DNA from 3 places in the Streptomyces sp. NPDC002328 genome. Region 3 is predicted to be linked to each of the others. Evidence: riboswitches for the same ligand, from Rfam matches in the RefSeq annotation. Region 3 holds a riboswitch; each other region holds the start of a gene.
What was found. A riboswitch is a leader RNA that binds a small molecule or an ion and turns the genes downstream of it on or off. The one in region 3 is predicted to bind thiamine pyrophosphate.

Region 1: linked by a shared signal. The riboswitch ahead of thiC (phosphomethylpyrimidine synthase ThiC) and the one ahead of ACFYX4_RS24950 (thiamine ABC transporter substrate binding subunit) in region 3 are both predicted to bind thiamine pyrophosphate.
Region 2: linked by a shared signal. The riboswitch ahead of thiO (glycine oxidase ThiO) and the one ahead of ACFYX4_RS24950 (thiamine ABC transporter substrate binding subunit) in region 3 are both predicted to bind thiamine pyrophosphate.

The regions. Positions count from the first base shown of each region.
Region 1 is NZ_JBIARQ010000011.1:63,632-70,245, forward strand. It holds gene ACFYX4_RS25630 (DUF5326 family protein) at 77-289, shown strand; gene ACFYX4_RS25635 (IclR family transcriptional regulator) at 486-1,349, shown strand; gene ACFYX4_RS25640 (SsgA family sporulation/cell division regulator) at 1,447-1,893, shown strand; gene ACFYX4_RS25645 (YibE/F family protein) at 2,026-3,822, opposite strand; TPP riboswitch at 3,895-4,084, shown strand; gene thiC (phosphomethylpyrimidine synthase ThiC) at 4,077-5,891, shown strand; gene ACFYX4_RS25655 (VOC family protein) at 6,020-6,406, opposite strand; gene ACFYX4_RS25660 (DUF1801 domain-containing protein) at 6,412-6,614, opposite strand, start outside.
Region 2 is NZ_JBIARQ010000001.1:373,535-380,148, reverse strand. It holds gene ACFYX4_RS01740 (deoxyribonuclease IV) at 1-403, opposite strand, end outside; gene pknB (Stk1 family PASTA domain-containing Ser/Thr kinase) at 464-2,407, opposite strand; gene ACFYX4_RS01730 (thiazole synthase) at 2,617-3,411, opposite strand; gene thiS (sulfur carrier protein ThiS) at 3,415-3,615, opposite strand; gene thiO (glycine oxidase ThiO) at 3,672-4,835, opposite strand; TPP riboswitch at 4,833-4,944, opposite strand; gene ACFYX4_RS01715 (hypothetical protein) at 4,996-5,346, shown strand; gene ACFYX4_RS01710 (NAD(P)/FAD-dependent oxidoreductase) at 5,379-6,614, shown strand, end outside.
Region 3 is NZ_JBIARQ010000010.1:207,084-213,697, forward strand. It holds gene frr (ribosome recycling factor) at 1-215, shown strand, start outside; gene ACFYX4_RS24935 (phosphatidate cytidylyltransferase) at 215-1,435, shown strand; gene ACFYX4_RS24940 (GNAT family N-acetyltransferase) at 1,522-2,094, shown strand; gene rlmN (23S rRNA (adenine(2503)-C(2))-methyltransferase RlmN) at 2,153-3,259, shown strand; TPP riboswitch at 3,287-3,393, shown strand; gene ACFYX4_RS24950 (thiamine ABC transporter substrate binding subunit) at 3,474-4,562, shown strand; gene ACFYX4_RS24955 (ABC transporter permease) at 4,607-6,226, shown strand; gene ACFYX4_RS24960 (ABC transporter ATP-binding protein) at 6,226-6,614, shown strand, end outside.

The DNA of each region.
Region 1 (6,614 bases), on a different contig from region 3:
TAGCATCGACGGCAGGACACCGAAAGATCCGGCCCGTCGGAGGCGCCGGACATCCGACGAGACGAGGACGAGGGCGATGCGAGAGATCTTCGCGGGACTGCCGTGGTGGGTGAAGTGGGTGGCGGTGCCGGTCATCGCGCTGGTCGTGTTCGGCGGCCTGATAGCGAGCGTGGTCGGCTTCGTGATCGGACTGCTCTTCAAGCTGCTGGTCTTCGTGGCGCTGGTCGCCGGACTGGTCTACGTGGTGCGGAAGTTCACGTCGAGCTCCTCCTCGCGCGGCGACTGGTGAGTCGCGCGGGCGGGCGGCGACGGTAACAGGAATCGCCTGTTCCCTCGGCCGGGGGAAGTTTCCCCGACAGCCCGGCTGCGAGCGGCGGCGGACGGTTAAAGTCCGGAACCCGTCGCGGGGACGAGCCCCCGCGAGCGGAGTATCCCCCTCCCGTGTTCCCGGCACGGACCGCCCCCTCGCGCTTCGGGAGTGACCCTTGGCCACGGTTGACACCGCATCAGCGGAGCCGTACGGACCCCCCAGCCGGTCGTGTTCCACCCCACCACCGCTCCAACGCCCGCCGAACAGGGGCGTCCCCGAGCAACCGCACTCCGCGACGACCCTCATCGGCTCCGTGCAGCGCGCGATGCGTCTGCTGGAGTCCGTCGCCGACCACGAGTGCGGCGCTCCGGCCAAGCAACTGGCCCGCGAGACCGGTCTCGCGCTTCCCACCGCCTACCACCTCCTGCGCACCCTGGTCCACGAGGGCTATCTGCGCCGTGACAAGGGGCTGTTCTTCCTCGGTGAGGCGGCCGTGCGGCTGGGCGGCAGCGGGGCGGCGCAGAAACGTCGCAGCACGGTGGTGGACACCCTCGCTCACTGGCGGGATTCGATCGGTGTCCCGGTCTACTACGCCGTGTACCGCGAGGGCGAGATCGAGGTCATGTGCGTCTCCGATACCCCAGGCAATCCGGCGGTCGAGGAGTGGGCCGACTTCCGCGAGACCGGGCACGCGCACGCCATCGGCCAGTGCCTGCTGTCCCAGCTCGACGAGGAGTCGCGCCGCGACCACCTCCACCGCTACCCCGTGCAGTCGATCACCCCGTACACCGTCCGTGACGACCACACCCTGATGCGGCGGCTGGCCCGGGTGCGCCGGATGGAGGCGGTCGTCGAACGGCAGGAGTACGCGCTGGGCACGGTGTGCGCCGCGATCCCGATCACCGTGGGCACCTCGGCGGCGACGATGGCCATCTCCCTGCCCGCCCATCAGGCGGACCGGCTGCTCTCGGCGGCGCAGCAACTCCAGAGCGAGGTCGGGCGCAGGCTGGGATCGCTTGCGCTCTCTATCAGTATCTGAAAACTCACTCCTTGTGATCTGTTGTGTACGTTCAGCAAGATGCCTGAAGTGTCAGGGGTCGATTCCCGGCCATCTACGGCAATGACGGGGTAAGGCGATGCGCGAGTCCGTGCAGGCAGTACAGGCAGAGGTCATGATGAGCTTCCTCGTCTCCGAGGAGCTCTCGTTCCGTATCCCGGTGGAGCTGGGCTACGAGACCTGCGATCCCTTCGCCGTGCGGCTCACCTTTCACCTGCCCGGTGACGCTCCGGTGACCTGGACGTTCGGGCGGGAGCTGCTCATCGACGGGGTGGGCAGACCGTGCGGCGAGGGCGATGTGCGGGTCTCGCCCCTCGACCCCGGTTCACTCGGCGAGGTCCTGATCAGACTTCAGGTCGGCGGCGACCAGGCGGTGTTCCGTTCCTCGACGGCTCCGCTCGTGGCCTTCCTGGACCGCACCGACAAGCTCGTCCCGCTGGGCCAGGAGGGCGCGCTCGCCGACTTCGACGCCCACCTCGACGAGGCCCTGGACCGGATCCTGGCGGAGGAGCAGAGCGCCGGCTGAAGCGTCGTGCCGGGGAGGGCGACGACACGCTTCTGCGCGGGGAGGGGCTGTGCAGGAACGCTTCTTCCGAAGGCGGACGAGGTTCGGGCACCCGAGGCGAGGTGGGCGACGGCCGCGGACGCTTCGCCCCGGTCAGCGCTTGCGCCGCCTGCCCCTGCCGCCGCTCCGAGCAGCCGGGGACGCCGGACCCGCCGCAGCGGCGGCCGCCGCCCCGGGCGTGCCTTCGGGGGCCGTCTCGGCCGCCGAGTCCGGACCCGGGCGGTCGGCCGAGACCACGAGCGCCGCGAGCGCCGTCGTCACCGGGACCGACGCGACCAGACCGATCGAGCCCACGAGCGTGCGCACGATCTCCGCGGCGACCAGTTCGCTGTTGGCGACCGTGCCGACGCTGCTCTGCGCGATCGAGAAGAGCAGCAGCAGCGGCAGCGCCGCGCCGGCGTAGGCGAGGACGAGTGTGTTGACCACGGACGCGATGTGGTCGCGGCCGATGCGGATGCCCGCCTGATACAGCCCGCGCCAGCCCATCGACGGGTTGGCCTCGTGAAGCTCCCAGACCGCCGAGGTCTGGGTGACCGTCACATCGTCGAGGACGCCGAGCGAACCGATGATGATGCCGGCGAGCAGCAGACCGCTCATGTCGATCGACGGATACAGGCCGTGGATCAACCCGGTGTTGTCGTCCGTGTTGCCGGTCAGCGCGGCCCAGTCGACGAACCAGGATCCGAGGGCGCCGATCAGCAGCAGCGAGATGAGCGTGCCGAGCACCGCGACGGAGGTGCGGGCCGAGAGACCGTGACACAGGTAGAGGGCGATCAGCATGATGGCGCTCGACCCCACCACCGCGACGGCCAGCGGGTTCGACCCCTGGAGGATCGCGGGCAGGACGAAGAAGTTCAGCACCAGGAAGCTGATGGTCAGCGCGATCAGGGCCATGACGCCCCGCAGCCGTCCGACGATCACGACGGCGACCGCGAAGATGCCGGCGAGCAGTCCCATCGGGAGCCGGCGGTTGATGTCGGTGACCGAGTACTGGAGGTCCTTCGGCGCGGAGGGCTCGTAGGCGACCACGACCTTCTGATCCTGTTCCAACTGCCGTGACTGGTCCGGCTGGACGATCTCCGTGAACGTACGGCCCTTGTCCTTGCCGGTGTCCACCCGGATCGTGGCCCGCTTGCAGGTGCCGTTCGCCTGCTGCTGCGCGGAGGAGCCCTCGGCCGTGGAGGTGTCTCCGGTCGGGGTCTCACCCGAGGCGTTCACCGACGAGCAGCTCACGCTCTCGACCTTGGTGACCGTCGCCTGCTGGGTCTGCCGGTCGAAGCCCACCCCGGTGCGCTCGTGCGCCGGAGCGCCGCCGGGCCACAGCACGACCAACCCGGCGAGCACCGCCACGGCGAACGGGATCAGGACCGCACCGATGACCTTGCGCAGGTGCCGGGAGACGGGGGCCGCCGGGCCGTGACTGTGGCTGTGCGAGTGCCCATGACCGCCACCCGCACCGTGCCCGCCCGAGCTGTGCCCTCCCGAACCGTGGTCGTGGCTGTCGCCCCCGCCCTGCTCACCGCCGGGACCGTGGCCACCCGGACCGTAGCCGTGGCTTCCCGAGCCATGCCCGCCCGATCCGTGGCCGTGGCCCCCCGAGCCCTGCCCGCCACCTGAACCCCGCCCGGCCCCGTGGCCGTTGCCGTCTCCGAAGCCGCGTCCCCCGCCGTCCGCTGCCGGACCGTCGCCCGATGCCTGGCCTCCGTCAGGCGGGTACGCGCCGCCGAAGTCGTCGGGGCGCCCGCCGCCGTAACCGAACCCGTGATCACGCCCTCTGCTGAAGTCGCGGTCGTCTTCGGGACCCGGTCCGGTGCCGGGCCCGGTGCTGTTTCGGGCGGCCGGTCGGCGAGGCGGCTCGGGGGGCGGATACGGGGGAGGAGTCGTGGTCACCGACCGATCATCGCAAGAACGGCAGGGGCCCACTGTTCACCGCGCCACACATGCCGCTAGCGTGGAGGCACCTTTTGCACACGCGGGAGCTCGGAGCACCGGGCTGAGAGGGCGCTGACCTCCGTCTTCGCGATGTTTCACGTGGAACGCCATCACCACCGAGTGATGTTTCACATGAAACGTCGGCAGACGGCAATCGCTGCGTCGACCGCTGAACCTGTTACCGGGTAATGCCGGCGTAGGGAGTAGGTCTCATGACCAACAAGGACGCACGCACGCCTGCCTCCACGCAGATCTCCGCCGAGGTCTCCGCGAACGGGGAGGCCGGGAAGTCCATCGGCTGGCACAAGGCGTACGTCGAGGGCACACGCCCCGATCTGCGGGTGCCGGTCCGTCAAGTGCACCTCACCAACGGGAAGTCGGTCACGCTGTACGACACGTCCGGCCCGTACACCGATCCGCTCGTCGACACCGACGTCCGCCGGGGGCTGTCCCCGCTGCGGGAGAACTGGATCATCGCCCGCGGGGACACCGAGGAGTACGCGGGTCGCCCCGTCCGTCCCGAGGACGACGGCATCAAGCACACCTCGCCGCGCGGCGGTCTGCGCAATCTCGACGCGGTCTTCCCGGGACGACCCCGGCTGCCGCGTCGCGGTCGGGCCGGCGAGGCGGTCACTCAACTCGCCTACGCCCGGCGGGGCGAGATCACGCCCGAGATGGAGTATGTGGCCATCCGGGAGAACGTGGCGCCCGAGGTGGTCCGCGAGGAGATCGCCGCGGGCCGCGCGGTGCTGCCGGCCAACGTCAACCACCCGGAGATCGAGCCGATGATCATCGGCAAGCGGTTCCTGGTGAAGGTCAACGCCAACATCGGCAACTCGGCGGTGACGTCCTCCATCGAGGAGGAGGTCGAGAAGATGACCTGGGCGACCCGATGGGGTGCCGACACGGTCATGGACCTGTCCACCGGCCGGAACATCCACACCACCCGCGAGTGGGTGCTGCGCAACTCCCCCGTCCCCATCGGCACGGTGCCGCTCTACCAGGCACTGGAGAAGGTCGACGGCAGGGCCGAGGAGCTGACCTGGGAGATCTACAAGGACACGGTCATCGAGCAGGCCGAACAGGGCGTGGACTACATGACGGTCCACGCCGGCGTCCGCCTCCCGTACGTCCCCCTGACGGCGAACCGCAAGACCGGCATCGTCTCCCGCGGCGGCTCGATCATGGCCGCGTGGTGCCTGGCCCACCACAAGGAATCGTTTCTCTACGAGAACTTCGAGGAACTCTGCGAGATCCTCGCGGCCTACGACGTCACGTACTCGCTGGGCGACGGCCTGCGCCCCGGTTCCATCGCGGACGCCAACGACGCGGCGCAATTCGCGGAGTTGAGGACGCTCGGGGAACTCAACCGGATCGCGAAGCGTTTTGATGTACAGACGATGATCGAGGGCCCGGGCCACGTCCCGATGCACAAGATCAAGGAGAACATCGACCTTCAGCAGGAGATCTGTGATGAAGCTCCGTTCTATACGCTCGGCCCGCTGACGACGGACGTCGCGCCGGCGTACGACCACATCACCTCCGGCATCGGTGCCGCGATGATCGCCTGGTGGGGCACGGCCATGCTCTGCTATGTCACGCCCAAGGAGCACTTGGGCCTGCCCAACCGTGACGACGTCAAGACCGGCGTCATCACCTACAAGATCGCCGCCCACGCAGCCGACCTCGCCAAGGGGCACCCCGGTGCGCAGGAATGGGACGACGCGCTGTCCGACGCCCGCTTCGAATTCCGCTGGGAGGACCAGTTCAACCTGGCCCTCGACCCGGACACGGCCCGTGAGTTCCACGACGAGACCCTGCCGGCGGAACCGGCCAAGACGGCTCACTTCTGCTCGATGTGCGGGCCGAAGTTCTGCTCGATGAAGATCAGCCACAGCATCACGGAGCGATTCGGCGGTACGCCGACGGAAGGAGCGACACAGGACGAGATCGCGGACGGAATGCTCCAGAAGTCCAAGGAGTTCGCGGCGAGCGGCAACAGGGTGTACCTGCCCATGGCCGACTGAGGCGGCCCTTCGGTCGACCGAGTTCGCAGGGCCCCGGTCCCGGTCCGGACGCGATGCCGTCCGGACCGGGAGCCAGGAACGGTCAGGCCGGGGAGCCCGGCGCGGTCAGGCTGCGGAGTCCTGCGTGGTCAGGCCGCGGAGTCCTGCGGATACCAGCGGAGCTCCACGGTGTTGCCGTCCGGGTCCCGGACGTAGACCGAGGTGGCGGAGCCCCGTGCGCCGAAACGCTCGACGGGGCCTTCGAGCAGGGTGACGGGCTCCGTCCTGAGGAACTCGTCCCAGTCCAGGGGGTCCACGGTGAGGCAGATGTGGTCGACGTTGGACGTTCCCCGAGGGCGGCGGACCAGGTCGATGACGGTCTCGGGGGCCACTCGCACCGAGGGGAACGGGACTCTGCCCGCCCGCCACTCGGTGACGCGGACCGGTTCCAGACCGAGGAGCCCGATGTAGAAGTCCAGAGACCGCTCGACGTCCTCGACGTTGAGCACCAGATGATCGAAGGCCTTGACGCGCAGCGAGGTCACTTCTCCTCCAGCGCGACGGCATGGCGCAGCCACTGGGTGAACAGGGCCGGGTCCACGTCGTCGACGGTCCTGAGCTTCACGGAGGCCATCTGGCGGGCGCCGGGGACCAGCCGCCCGGAGGGGTCGGTGATCTCCTGGCCTCGCCACAGACCGAAGGTGACGTAGGAGGTGTACGCCTTGAGCAGACAGACCGGTGTCC
Region 2 (6,614 bases), on a different contig from region 3:
CGACCACGCCGAGCGCGCCGATCTCCCGCCCCCGGCGCAGCGAGTGCCGCAGCGACTCCACCGACTTCTCGACCGTCGCCTCGGTGTGCGAGCCGAAGTTGATCAGATACGGCGCGTGCACGTACGCCGGCGTCGACTCCGCCGCGCACGCCTCCCGGAACGCCTCGTCCTGCCGCGGGTTGCCGACGGGGGTGGCCCAGCCGCGCGGGTTGGCGACGAAGACCTGCACGGTCTCGGCCTGGAGGTCGCGGGCGTAGGACACCCCGACCGAGTGCAGGCCGCCGGCCACGGGGACATGGCCGCCGACGGGGTTGCGGGTGGGGAAGGGGGAGACGGGGGAGGCGGCTGCGGCGGGGGCGGCTGCGGTGCTGGAGGCGGGGGCGGCGGACTGCTGAGGACTCACCCGTTCAGAGTGCCATGCCCCGGAAACCGCCCGGTCACCGAGGCCGCCCGCCGCCTTCCGTCACCGGATGGTGATCGTGATCGTCGACCCCTTGGGCGCCGACTCCCCGGCCTCCACCGACTGCTTCTTCACGGTGTCCCCGAACAGCCCCAGCAGCCCCCGGTCCTCCTTGACCTCGAAGCCGGACTGCTCGAGCCGCCGCTTCGCGTCGTCGACGCTGTCGCCGACCACGTCCGGGACCTCGACCAGCTCCGGGCCCTTGGACAGCGTCAGCGTCACGGTGTCGCCCTCGGCGGCCCGCTTGTCCGGCCCCGGCGACTGGACGGCGACCAGGCCCTTGTCGAACTCGGAGTTGACCTGCTCGGTGGAGACCTTCACCTTCAGCCCGGCGTCCGCCAGCGCGGCCCGCGCGTCGGCCAGGCTCTCGCCGGTGACCTCAGGGACGTCGACCGGACTGCCCTTGCTGACGACGAGGGAGACCGCGGTGCCCGCGCGGCGCTCCGTGCCCGCCTCGGGCGAGCTGCTGATCACCGCGCCCTTGGGGACGTCCTCGCTGAACGCCTGGGTCACCATGCCCGGCTCCAGGCCGTCCTCCTTCAGCTGCGCCCTGGCCTTGGCCAGCCGCTGGCCCTTCAGATACGGCACCTTCACGGTCTCCGGGCCGTCGGACACGACGAGCTTCACCGTGTCGTTCCTGCGGATGCGGTCGCCCGTCCCCGGATCGGTGGCGATGACCGCGCCGCGGGGGACGGTGTCGCTGTACCGGTGCTCGGCCGTGCCGGCTTCCAGCCCGGCCTCCTCCAGCCGCTGCCTGGCCTGCTGCTCGGTCTGCATGAGCACCGCGGGGACCTTGGTGAACTGGCCGGAGTTGATGTACCAGACGCCCGCGCCGAGGCCGAGGACCAGCAGGACCACGGTGACGACCGCCAGCACCCCGCCGCGGGGCCGCACGGAGCGGCGGCGCGGCGGCAGCGGAGGCGGGCTCCGGAACCGGGACGTCCGGTCGAGCCCGTCCCCGTCGGCGGGGGCGGCCGGGTCGTCCTCGTTGACGGGCAGGGGGCGCGGCACGGTCAGCGAGCGCGGGATCACGCTCGTCCGGTCCTCGGCGCTGTCGTGCTCCGCGGAGAGGGCCTGCGGCGGCAGCGCGTCCAACTGCTCCTCGGTGAGCGCGGCGCGCGCCTCCCGAAGCTGCGCGAGCAGCGCCACGGCGTCGTACGGACGCACGTCCGGATTGCGGGCGGTGGCCGAGGCGACCAGCTCGTCCAGTTCGTAGGGCATGCCGGGCACGACGGCCGAGGGCGGCGGCACGTCCTCGTGGAGGTGCTTGTACAGCACGACCGCGGGCGTGCCGCCGTCGTGCGGCTTGTCGCCGGTGAGCATCTCGTAGAGCACGACGCCGCACGCGTACACGTCCACGCGCGCGTCGGCGGTGCCGTGCTCTATCTGCTCGGGCGCGAGGTAGGAGACGGTGCCGAGGACGGCGCCGGTGGTGCTGGTGACGGTGTCCACGGAGCGCACGAGACCGAAGTCGGCGACCTTGACCCGCCCGTCGTCCCCTATGAGCACGTTCTCGGGCTTCATGTCCCGGTGCACGAACCCGGCCCGGTGCGCGGCGCCGAGCGCGGCGAGCACCGGCTCCAGGATGTCCAGCGCGGCCCGCGGCTGGAGCGCGCCGCGATCCCGCAGCACGTCGCGAAGCGTGCAGCCGGCGATGTACTCCATGGCGAGATAGACGTACGCCCCGTCGGCACCCTGGTCGAACACCTGAACGACATTCGGGTGGGCGAGCCGGGCGACGGACTTGGCCTCGCGGATGAAGCGCTCGACGAAGGAGACGTCGCTCGCGAGCGTCGGGTGCATCACCTTCAGCGCGAGCACGCGGTCGAGGCGGGTGTCCACGGCCCGATAGACCGTGGCCATCCCGCCGACCGCGATCCGCGCCTCCACGCGATAACGCCGGTCGAGCACCTGCCCGACCAGAGGGTCCTGAAGGGTCGTGTCCACGCAGCGAGTCTACGAGCCCCCACCGACACCCCCACCCCACCCACCACCGCACTGAAGCGGACCTGTGACGCACGCAATGAACCAGCGACAAGAATCGAACGCGGGGAAAGCCGCCGACGGCGCCGAGCCCCCACAGGCGACGTCCACCTCTCAGTCGACGGTGAACGGGCGGTGCGCGGGTGGGAGAAAAAACGGGACCGTCCCGACGGTCAGAACGCGGGACGCTCGGGGTCCAGCACGGCCAAGCCCTCCGCAGGAGAAGACGCCGCGGCGAAGTAGCGCCGGGGAATCCGCCCCGCCAGCCGAGCCAACCGCCCCGCCTCCACCCCCGCCCGCATCGCCCACGCCATCCGCTCCGGATCCCCCGCCCGCGTCACGGCGGACGCCAGCATCACCCCCGCACACCCCAGCTCCATCGCCAGCGCCGCGTCCGACGCCGTACCGGCCCCCGCGTCCAGAATCACCGGCACCCGCGCGTGCTCCACGATCAGCTGGAAGTTGTGCGGGTTGCGGATCCCGAGCCCGGACCCGATCGGCGACCCCAGCGGCATCACCGCCGCGCACCCCACGTCCTCCAGCTTCCGCGCCAGCACCGGATCGTCGTTGGTGTACGGCAGCACCGTGAACCCGTCGTCGACCAGCGTCTCCGCGGCGTCGAGCAGCTCCACCGGGTCCGGCAGCAGCGTCCGCTCGTCCGCGATGACCTCCAGCTTCACCAGGTCCGTCCCGAGCGCCTCCCGCGCGAGCCGCGCCGTCAGCACCGCCTCCCCGGCCGTGAAGCACCCCGCCGTGTTCGGCAGCACCCGGATCCCGAGCCGCTCCAGCACGGAGAGCACCGAGCCGTGCACCGAGGGGTCCACCCGCCGCATCGCGACCGTCGTCAGTTCGGTCCCGGACGCCACCAGCGCCCGCTCCAGCACCTCCAGGCTGGGCGCACCGCCCGTGCCCATGATCAGACGGGACGAGAACGCCGTACCGCCGAGGACGAAGGGATCGTCGGCCATGGCTCAGCCTCCTTGCACGGCTGTGAGGATCTCCACACGGTCGCCCTCGCGGAGGGGCGTGTCGGACCACCGCGCGCGCGGGACGACGGTTTCGTTGAGCGCGGCGGCCACCCCGGAGGGCGCGGCGGTCAGGGACCGCACGACGGCGTCGAGGGCGGTGCCGGCCGCGACCTCCCGCTGCTCGCCGTTGACGCGGACACACACCGAGCCGTGGGCGGAGTCGCCGGCCGAGCCGTGGGCCTGGTCCTGTTCCGGGCTGTTCATACGGGCAGCTCCGAGAGTGCGGCGGCGCCGAAGCGCCGGGGTGTGAACGGACGGGCCACATCGGGCAGTTCACCCGTGGTCAGGGCATGCGCCAGCACATCGCCGGTCACCGGCGTGAGCAGCACGCCGTTGCGGTGGTGCCCGGTGGCCAGCAGCAGCCCGTCCAGCCCGCTCGGCCCGAGCAGCGGCGCGTTGTCGGGCGAGGCGGGACGCAGCCCCGCACGCGTCTCCGTGAGCGGCAGCTCGGTGATCCCGGGGATCAGCTCATGGGCGTCGCGCAGCAGCTCGTAGACGCCGCCCGCCGTCACCGTCGTGTCCCAGCCGAGCTCCTCGCTCGTCGCGCCGACGACCAGCTCGCCGTTCTCCCGGGGCACCAGGTAGACGTCGCTGCCACGCACCACCGCGCGCACCGTACGGCTCAGGAACGGCGCGTAGCGCGGGGGCACCGCCAGCCGCAGCACCTGCCCCTTCACCGGCCGCACCGGCGGCAGCACCTCCCGCGGCACCCCCGCGAGCCGCCCGCTGAGGCTCCCGCCCGCGAGCACCATCTGCCCCGCCCCGAGCGCCGTCCCGTCGGCCGTGACGATCCCGGCGGCCCGGCCGCCCGTCACGGACAGCCGCTCGGCCCACGCGCGGTGGAACACCACGCCCGACCGCTCGCACGCGGCCACCAGCGCCCCCGCGAGCCGCCTCGGGTCGATCTGGTGGTCGCCGTCCACCCGCAGCCCGCCGCGCACCCCCGGCGCGAGCATCGGCTCGAGACGACGGCACTCCCGCCCGGACAGCCACTCCGACTCCAGCCCCGACTGCCGTTGCAGGGCGTGCAGTTCACGCAGATGCGCCCGGTCGTCGGAGTCCAGCGCGACCGCGAGGGTGCCGCAGCGGCGGTAGCCGAGGTCGTGCCCGGTGAGGTCGGTCAGCTCGGCCGCGAAGTCCGGGTAGCGGCGCGCCGATTCCACGTTCAGACCGAGCAGCGTCTGCTCGCCGTGGTGCAGTTCGGTGACGGCGGCCAGCATCCCGGCCGCCACCTGCGCGGCCCCGCCGCCCGGTTCGGGATCCACCACCGCCGTGGCGAACCCGCGCTGCGCGGCCCGCCACGCCGTGACCAGCCCGATGACGCCGCCGCCGACGACGAGGACGTCCGACGTATGTGAGGACATGGGCGTCCAGCCCCTCCCTTCGCCGGCATGACCCGGATCAGGTTCGTACGGTCGGAGGCCGCCAGCCTCCCTCTCAGCCCGGTGCGTCCGGGCTCCCGCGAGTGCTCTACGCGGCCACCCTAGCTCTTGGTCCCGCACACCGGTAAGGCAGCATGGCGGGATGCCGCGCTCGCTCGAAGGACTCGTCCTCGCCCCCGTCGCCGACCAGGCCCCCGGCCAGGTCGGCACCCGCACCCGTTTCACGTACCACGAGCGGGACGGTGTGATCTGGGCCGACTACACGGGCGGCGACGTCGTACGAGGGCATCTGGTGGGTACCCGAGAGGGAGACCGACTCGACTTCCGGTACGTACAACTCAAGTACGACGGCACGACGTCTTCAGGGCACTGCGTGTCGACGGTGGTGGAGCTGCCCGACGGCCGGGTGCGCCTCGACGAGACCTGGGAGTGGGAGTCGCAGTCCGGCAGCGGGACCAGCGTTGTGGAGCAGGTCACGGAGCACGACGGCTGACTGACAATTCGTCAGTTGTCTAAGGTGATCAGGTGAGCGAGCAGAGACGGGACGAAGTCAGGCCGGCCCAGCGGCGCGTGGTCGTCGTCGGCGCGGGCATGGCCGGGGTGCAGACCGCGGTCGCCCTGCGTGAGCAGGGATTCGACGGTTCGGTGACGCTGATCGGCGCCGAACCCCACCAGCCCTACGACCGGCCCCCGCTGTCCAAGGCCGTCCTGCTCGGCAAGGCCGAGGGCTCCGCCTTCGACGTCGACTTCGAGAGCCTCGGCATCGACCTCAGGCTCGGCAGCGAGGCGCTCGGCGTGCGCCCCGCCGACCATGTGCTGGACACCGAGGCCGGACCGGTCCCGTACGACGTCCTGGTCCTCGCCACCGGCGCCGAGCCGATCCGGCTGCCCGGCGCCGAGGGCGTGCCGGGCGTCCATCTGCTGCGCACCCTGGACGACGCCGAACGGCTGCGGCCCGTCCTCGCCCGGCAGCACGACGTCGTGGTCGTCGGCGCCGGCTGGATCGGCGCGGAGTTCGCCACGGCCGCCCGTGACGCCGGCTGCGCCGTCACCGTCGTCGAGGCCGCCGACCGGCCGCTGGCGGGCGCCCTGCCCGCCGAGGTCGCCGCCCCGATGGCCGGCTGGTACGCCGACAGCGGCGCCGAACTGCGCACCCACACGCGCGTGGAGCGCGTCGAACCCGGCGCGGTCGTCCTCGACGACGGCTCACGGCTGCCCGCCGGAGCCGTCGTGGTCGGCATCGGCGCGCGGCCCGCGACGGCCTGGCTGACCGGCTCCGGCGTCGAGCTCGGCGCGCACGGCGAGGTCGTGGCCGACGCCCATCTGCGCACCTCCGCGCGGGACGTGTACGCGGTCGGCGACTGCGCCTCCTTCCCCTCCGCGCGGTACGCCGAACGGCTCCTCGTCCACCACTGGGACAACGCCCTCCAGGGCCCGCGCACGGTCGCCGCCAACATCATCGGCGAGCCCACCGATGAGCCCCTGGAGGCCTACGACCCGGTGCCGTACTTCTGGTCCGAGCAGTTCGGCCGCTTCGTCCAGTACGCGGGCCACCACGGCGCGGCCGACCGGATGGTGTGGCGCGGCGACGGCTCCGGTCCCGCGTGGACGGTGTGCTGGCTGCGCGAGGACCGCCTGATGGCCCTCCTGGCCGTCGGCCGGCCGCGTGACCTGGCCCAGGGCCGCAAGCTGATCGAGGCGGGCACGCCCATGAACCCCAGACTGCTCACCGACCCGGCCCGCCCCCTGAAGAACGCGACC
Region 3 (6,614 bases):
AGGTCGCCAAGGGCAAGGGCGAGGACGCCAAGGTGTCCATCCGCTCCGTCCGCCGCAAGGCCAAGGACGCGATCGACAAGCTCGTCAAGGACGGCGAGGTCGGCGAGGACGAGGGCCGCCGTGCGGAGAAGGAGCTCGACGACACCACCGCGAAGTACGTCGCCCAGGTGGACGAGCTCCTCAAGCACAAGGAAGCGGAGCTGCTCGAGGTCTGATGAACGACTCTTCCTGGGGCGCTCCGCCGCACGCCGGTTCACAGGCGGGGTACTGGGGGCCCAACGACCAGGGACCTGTCCGGGGGGCCGCCCCGGCGGGTCCCGCGTACGATGCGCCTGAGGCGCAGCAGACTCGCCCCATGCCCATCGTCCCCGACGTACCCGCTCACGGCGGACACCAGGATGACGACCGGGGGGCCGCTCGGCCGGGCGGCCCTTCGTTCCGGGACGACACGCCGTTCAGCGACGCGTCGTTCCGCAACGAGTCCCTCCGCGACGGGAGCCGCCGCGGCGGCGACGCCCCGTACCGCGACGAGACCTCGTCGGCGCAGCCCCCTGCGGCGGCGCCGCAGAATCCGGAGCCCATGCCCGACGCCCCACAGCCTGCGCCCGCACCGCAGAAGAAGAGCGCGGGCCGTGACCTGGGCGCGGCCATAGGAGTCGGCGTCGGCCTCGGCGCGGTGATCGTCGCGTCGCTGTTCGTCGTCAAGGCCGTGTTCGTCGGCGTCATAGCGATCGCCGTCGTGGTCGGGCTGTGGGAGCTGACCAGCAGGCTCCAGGAACGCAAGGGGATCAAGGCGCCGCTCGTGCCGCTCGCCATCGGCGGCGCGGCGATGGTCTTCGCCGGGTACTTCCGGGGCACCGAGGGCGCGTGGGTCGCCATGGCCCTGACCGCGCTCGCGGTCCTCGTCTGGCGGATGACGGAACCGCCGGAGGGCTACCTCAAGGACGTCACGGCCGGTCTCTTCGCGGCCTTCTACGTCCCGTTCCTGGCCACCTTCGTCTCCCTGATGCTGACGGCCGAGGACGGCGCGCAGCGCGTGCTCATGTTCCTGCTGCTGACGGTGGTCAGCGACACCGGCGCGTACGCCGTCGGCTGGCGCTTCGGCAAGCACAAGCTCGCCCCGCGCATCAGCCCCGGGAAGACCCGCGAGGGCCTGCTCGGGGCGGTGGCGTTCGCGATGGTCGCGGGCGCGCTGTGCATGCAGTTCATGATCGACGGCGGCACCTGGTGGCAGGGGCTGCTGCTGGGCCTCGCGGTAGCGGTCAGCGCCACGCTCGGCGACCTCGGCGAGTCCATGATCAAGCGGGACCTCGGCATCAAGGACATGGGCACGCTCCTGCCCGGCCACGGCGGCATCATGGACCGGCTTGACTCCCTCCTGCCGACGGCCCCGGTGGTCTGGCTGCTGCTGGTCCTCTTCGTGGGCTCCGGCTGATCCGCCCCTCGCGACACGTGCAGCGCACGGGCCCCCGTCCTGTCCTGGGCGGGGGCCCGCCGCGTTCGTTGTGACATCGTGTGGGCATGGACACAGAGGTTCGTCCCGCCGCGGTCTTCGAGGACGTGCGCGCCGTGCTCGGGCCGAAGTCGGCGGGGGCCGGCGTGTGCTGGTGCCTGAGCTACCGGATCCCGTCCAGGCTCAACAACGAACTGCGCGGAGAAGCCCGCGGCGAGTACGTCGAAGGGCTGTGCCGTGCGGAGCGCCCGCCCGGGGTGCTGGCCTACGACGGTGACGTGCCGGTCGGCTGGGCCGCCGTCGCGCCGCGCGCCGAGACATCCTTCGCGCGCAACCGCAAGATCCCGCACGTCGACGACCTGCCGGTGTGGTCGCTGTGGTGCGTCCGGGTCCGCCCCGGTCACCGCAAGCGGGGCGTCTCCCACGCGCTCATCGAGGGCGCGGTGGAGTTCGCCCGCGCCCAGGGCGCCCCGGCGATCGAGGCGTACCCCCTCGACAACGGCGACGCCCGGGTCGACCTCACGATGGCCTACGCCGGCCTGCGGAAGAACTTCGAACGCGCCGGCTTCGTCCACGCCGCGGACACCACCTCCGTGCTGGCCGGCCACCCGAGGATCCTGATGCGCCTCGCCCTGAGCTGACCGCCGCCGGCGGCGGGGCGGAACCTCACCCGATTGGATCTGCCACACTGGTACAGCCATGCCTAAGCCCGGAGAACTCACATTCGTCGCCCCCCGCGGAGCCAAGAAGCCGCCGCGGCACCTCGCCGACCTCTCGCCCGCCGAGCGGAAGGAGGCGGTGGCGGAGATCGGTGAGAAGCCGTTCCGGGCGAAGCAGCTGTCGCAGCACTACTTCGCGCGGTACGCGCACGATCCGGCCGAGTGGACCGACATCCCGGCCGGCGCGCGCGAGAAGCTGCGCGAGGCGCTGCTGCCGGAGCTGATGACCGTCGTACGGCATCTGTCGACGGACCAGGGCACGACCCGCAAGACGCTGTGGCGGCTGTTCGACGGGACGCTCGTGGAGTCGGTGCTGATGCGGTACCCGGACCGGGTGACCATGTGCATCAGCTCGCAGGCGGGATGCGGCATGAACTGCCCGTTCTGCGCGACCGGGCAGGCCGGCCTGGACCGGAACCTGTCCACCGCCGAGATCGTGCACCAGATCGTGGACGGCATGCGCGCGCTGCGCGACGGCGAGGTCCCCGGCGGTCCGGCCCGGCTGTCCAACATCGTGTTCATGGGCATGGGCGAGCCCCTCGCCAACTACAAGCGGGTCGTCGGCTCCATCCGCGCGCTCACCGACCCCGCGCCCGACGGGCTCGGGCTCTCGCAGCGCGGGATCACCGTCTCGACGGTCGGGCTGGTGCCGGCCATCCACCGGTTCTCCGACGAGGGCTTCAAGTGCCGGCTCGCGATCTCGCTGCACGCCCCCGACGACGAGCTTCGCGACACCCTCGTCCCCGTGAACACGCGGTGGAAGGTACGCGAGGTGCTCGACGCCGGGTTCGAGTACGCGGAGAAGTCCGGGCGGCGCCTGTCCATCGAGTACGCGCTGATCCGTGACATCAACGACCAGGCCTGGCGCGGCGACCGGCTCGGCCGGCTGCTCAAGGGCCGTCCCGTGCACGTCAACCTCATCCCGCTGAACCCGACGCCCGGCTCCAAGTGGACCGCCTCCCGGCCCGAGGACGAGAAGGCGTTCGTCGAGGCCATCGCGGCGCACGGCGTGCCCGTCACCATCCGGGACACCCGGGGCCAGGAGATCGACGGGGCCTGTGGCCAGCTCGCGGCGACCGAGCGGTAGTCTGTTCCGAGACAACTTCATACCTTCGTATTCCGACAGGGGAGCGCCACAGCGCTGAGAGTGCGGCAACCGGCCGCAGACCCTCTGAACCTCGCCCAGGTCATTCTGGGTAGGAAGTTCGGTCATCACTCGAGCTGTTGCGCCCTGCCCGGGCTCCCCTCGCGGGTCCCGGGCAGGGCCGCGTCTCTTCCTGGTCACCCCCAGGAGGAATCCAGTGCACACCAGGACGTTCGCCGCCGCGGCCGTCAGCCTCGGCCTCGTCACGCTGTCCGCGTGCGGTTCGTCGTCGTCCGGCGACTCGGGCTCCGGCTCGGACGGCGGCTCCAAGACCGTCACCCTCGTCAGCCACAGCTCGTGGGCCGTCTCCAAGAACGTGCTTCCCGAATTCGAGAAGCAGACCGGGTACAAGGTCCGGGTCCTCGAGGACGGCGACGCCGGGCAGGCCGTCAACAAGGCGATCCTCACCAAGGACAACCCGCAGGGCGACGTCTTCTTCGGCGTCGACAACACGCTCCTGTCCCGCGCCCTCGACAACGACCTGTTCCAGCCGTACGCGGCCAAGGGCCTCGACCAGGTCGGCGCGGAGTACCGGCTCGACGGGGACAAGCACCGGGTCACCCCGGTCGACCACGGCGACATCTGCGTCAACTACGACAAGAAGTACTTCGCCGACCGGAGGCTGGCCCCGCCCGCCACCTTCGACGACCTGGTCAAGCCCGCCTACAAGGACCTCCTGGTCACCGAGAACGCCTCCACCTCCTCGCCCGGCCTCGGCTTCCTGCTCGGCACCGCCGCGAAGTACGGGGACGCCGGCTGGGAGGCGTACTGGAAGAAGCTCAAGGCCAACGGCGTCAAGGTCGTCGACGGCTGGGACCAGGCCTACAACGAGGAGTTCTCCGGTTCGGCCGGCGGCAAGAAGGCCGGCGCCGACCGGCCGCTCGTCGTCTCCTACGCCTCCTCCCCGCCCGCCGAGGTGATCTTCGGCGACCCGAAGCCCGCCACCGCCCCGACCGGCGTCGCGACCGGCACCTGCTTCCGGCAGGTCGAGTTCGCGGGGCTGCTGAGCAACGCGAAGAACAGCGCGGGCGGCAAGGCCCTGATCGACTTCCTGGTCTCGAAGCAGTTCCAGGAGGACATGCCGCTCAACATGTTCGTCTACCCGGTGGTCAAGGGCGCGGCCGTGCCCGCCGAGTTCACGAAGTACGGGCCCGCCGCCCAGGATCCCGAGACCATGGACCCGGCGAAGATCGCCGCGGACCGCGACCAGTGGGTCAAGACGTGGACCTCGCTCGTCCTGAAGTAGCCACCCGCCGGCGACGCACCGGGAACGCGGCGCGGCTCGGGCTGATGGCCCTGCCCGTCGCGTTCTTCGGCGTCTTCTTCGCCTACCCCGTCGCCGCGATCGTCTCGCGCGGACTGAACGGCGACGGGGACGGCGAGGGCCACGGCGGATGGCGGTTCGGCCGGCTCCTCGACGTGCTCGGCCAGTCCGACATCCGGCACGTCCTGTGGTTCACCACCTGGCAGGCGCTCGCCTCCACCGCGCTCACCCTGCTGCTCGCGCTGCCCGCCGCCTATGTCTTCGCCCGCTTCGCCTTCCCCGGCAAGGAGGTGCTGCGGGCCGTCGTCACCGTGCCGTTCGTGCTGCCGACGGTCGTCGTCGGCACGGCGTTCCTGGCACTGGTCGGGCGCGGCGGACTGCTCGACGAGCTGTGGGGCGTACGGCTGGACACCACCGTGTGGGCGATCCTGCTCGCGCACGTCTTCTTCAACTACGCGGTCGTCGTACGGACCGTGGGCGGGCTGTGGGCGCAGCTCGACCCCCGGCAGGAGGAGGCGGCGCGGATGCTGGGGGCCTCGCCCTTCGGGGCGTGGCGGCGGGTGACCCTCCCGGCGCTCGCGCCGGCCGTGGCCGCCGCCGCGCTGATGGTCTTCCTGTTCACCTTCACCTCCTTCGGCGTGGTCCAGATCCTCGGCGGGCCCACCTTCTCCACGCTGGAGGTGGAGATCTACCGGCAGACCTCGGAGATCTTCGACCTGTCCACGGCCGCCGTCCTGACCCTCGTGCAGTTCGTCGCGGTGGGCGCGATCCTCGCCGTGCACGCCTGGACGGTCCGGCGCAGGGAGAGCGCGCTGCGGCTGGTGGACGCGTCCATGACGGCGCGACGGCCGCGCGGCGCGGGACAGTGGGCGCTGCTGGCGGGCGTCCTCGTCACGATCGTCGCGCTGCTCCTGCTGCCGCTCGCGGTGCTCGTGCAACGCTCCTTCGACGCGCCGGACTTCGCCTACTACCGGGCACTGACCTCGGACGACGGCAACGTCTTCCTGGTCCCGCCGATCGAGGCGGTCGGCAACTCCCTCGAGTACGCCCTCGCCGCCACCGCGATCGCCGTGCTGATCGGCGGACTGGCCGCCGCCGCGCTGACCCGGAGCGGCGCGGGCCGCCTCGTGCGGGGCTTCGACGCGCTGCTGATGCTGCCGCTGGGCGTCTCCGCGGTGACCGTCGGCTTCGGTTTCCTGATCACGCTCGACGAGCCTCCGCTCGACCTGCGCGAGGCCTGGATCCTGGTGCCGCTCGCGCAGGCGCTGGTGGGCGTGCCCTTCGTCGTGCGGACCATGCTGCCGGTGCTGCGGGCGGTGGACGTACGGCTGCGGGAGGCGGCGGCCGTGCTCGGGGCGTCGCCGTGGCGGGTGTGGCGGGAGGTCGACCTGCCGATGGTGCGGCGGGCGCTGCTGGTCGCGGCCGGGTTCGCCTTCGCCGTGTCGCTCGGGGAGTTCGGGGCGACGGTGTTCATCGCCCGGCCCGACAACCCGACGCTGCCGGTCGCCGTGGCCCGGCTCCTGGGGCGCGCGGGTGAGCTCAACTACGGCCAGGCGATGGCCCTTTCGACGATTCTGATGCTGGTGTGCGCGGTGGCCCTGCTGGTGCTGGAGCGGCTGCGCACCGACCGGACCGGGGAGTTCTGATGCTGCTGCGGCTTGCGGGCGCGACCGTGCGGTTCGGGGAGCGGGCCGTGCTCGACGGCGTCGACCTCGACGTCGCCGAGCACGAGGTGGTGTGCGTGCTCGGGCCCAGCGGCAGCGGCAAGTCCACGCTGCTGCGGGCGGTGGCCGGGCTCCAGCCCCTCGACGCCGGGCGGGTGCTGCTCGACGGGCGGGACCAGTCAGGAGTGCCCGCGCACAAGCGGGAGTTGGGCCTGATGTTCCAGGACCACCAGCTCTTCCCGCAGCGGGACGTGGGCGGCAACGTGGCCTTCGGGCTGCGCATGCACGGCACCGGCAAGCAGCAACAGACGCAGCGGGTGCGGGAGTTGCTGGACCTCGTCGGCCTCCCGGGCGCCGCCCGCCGGGCCGT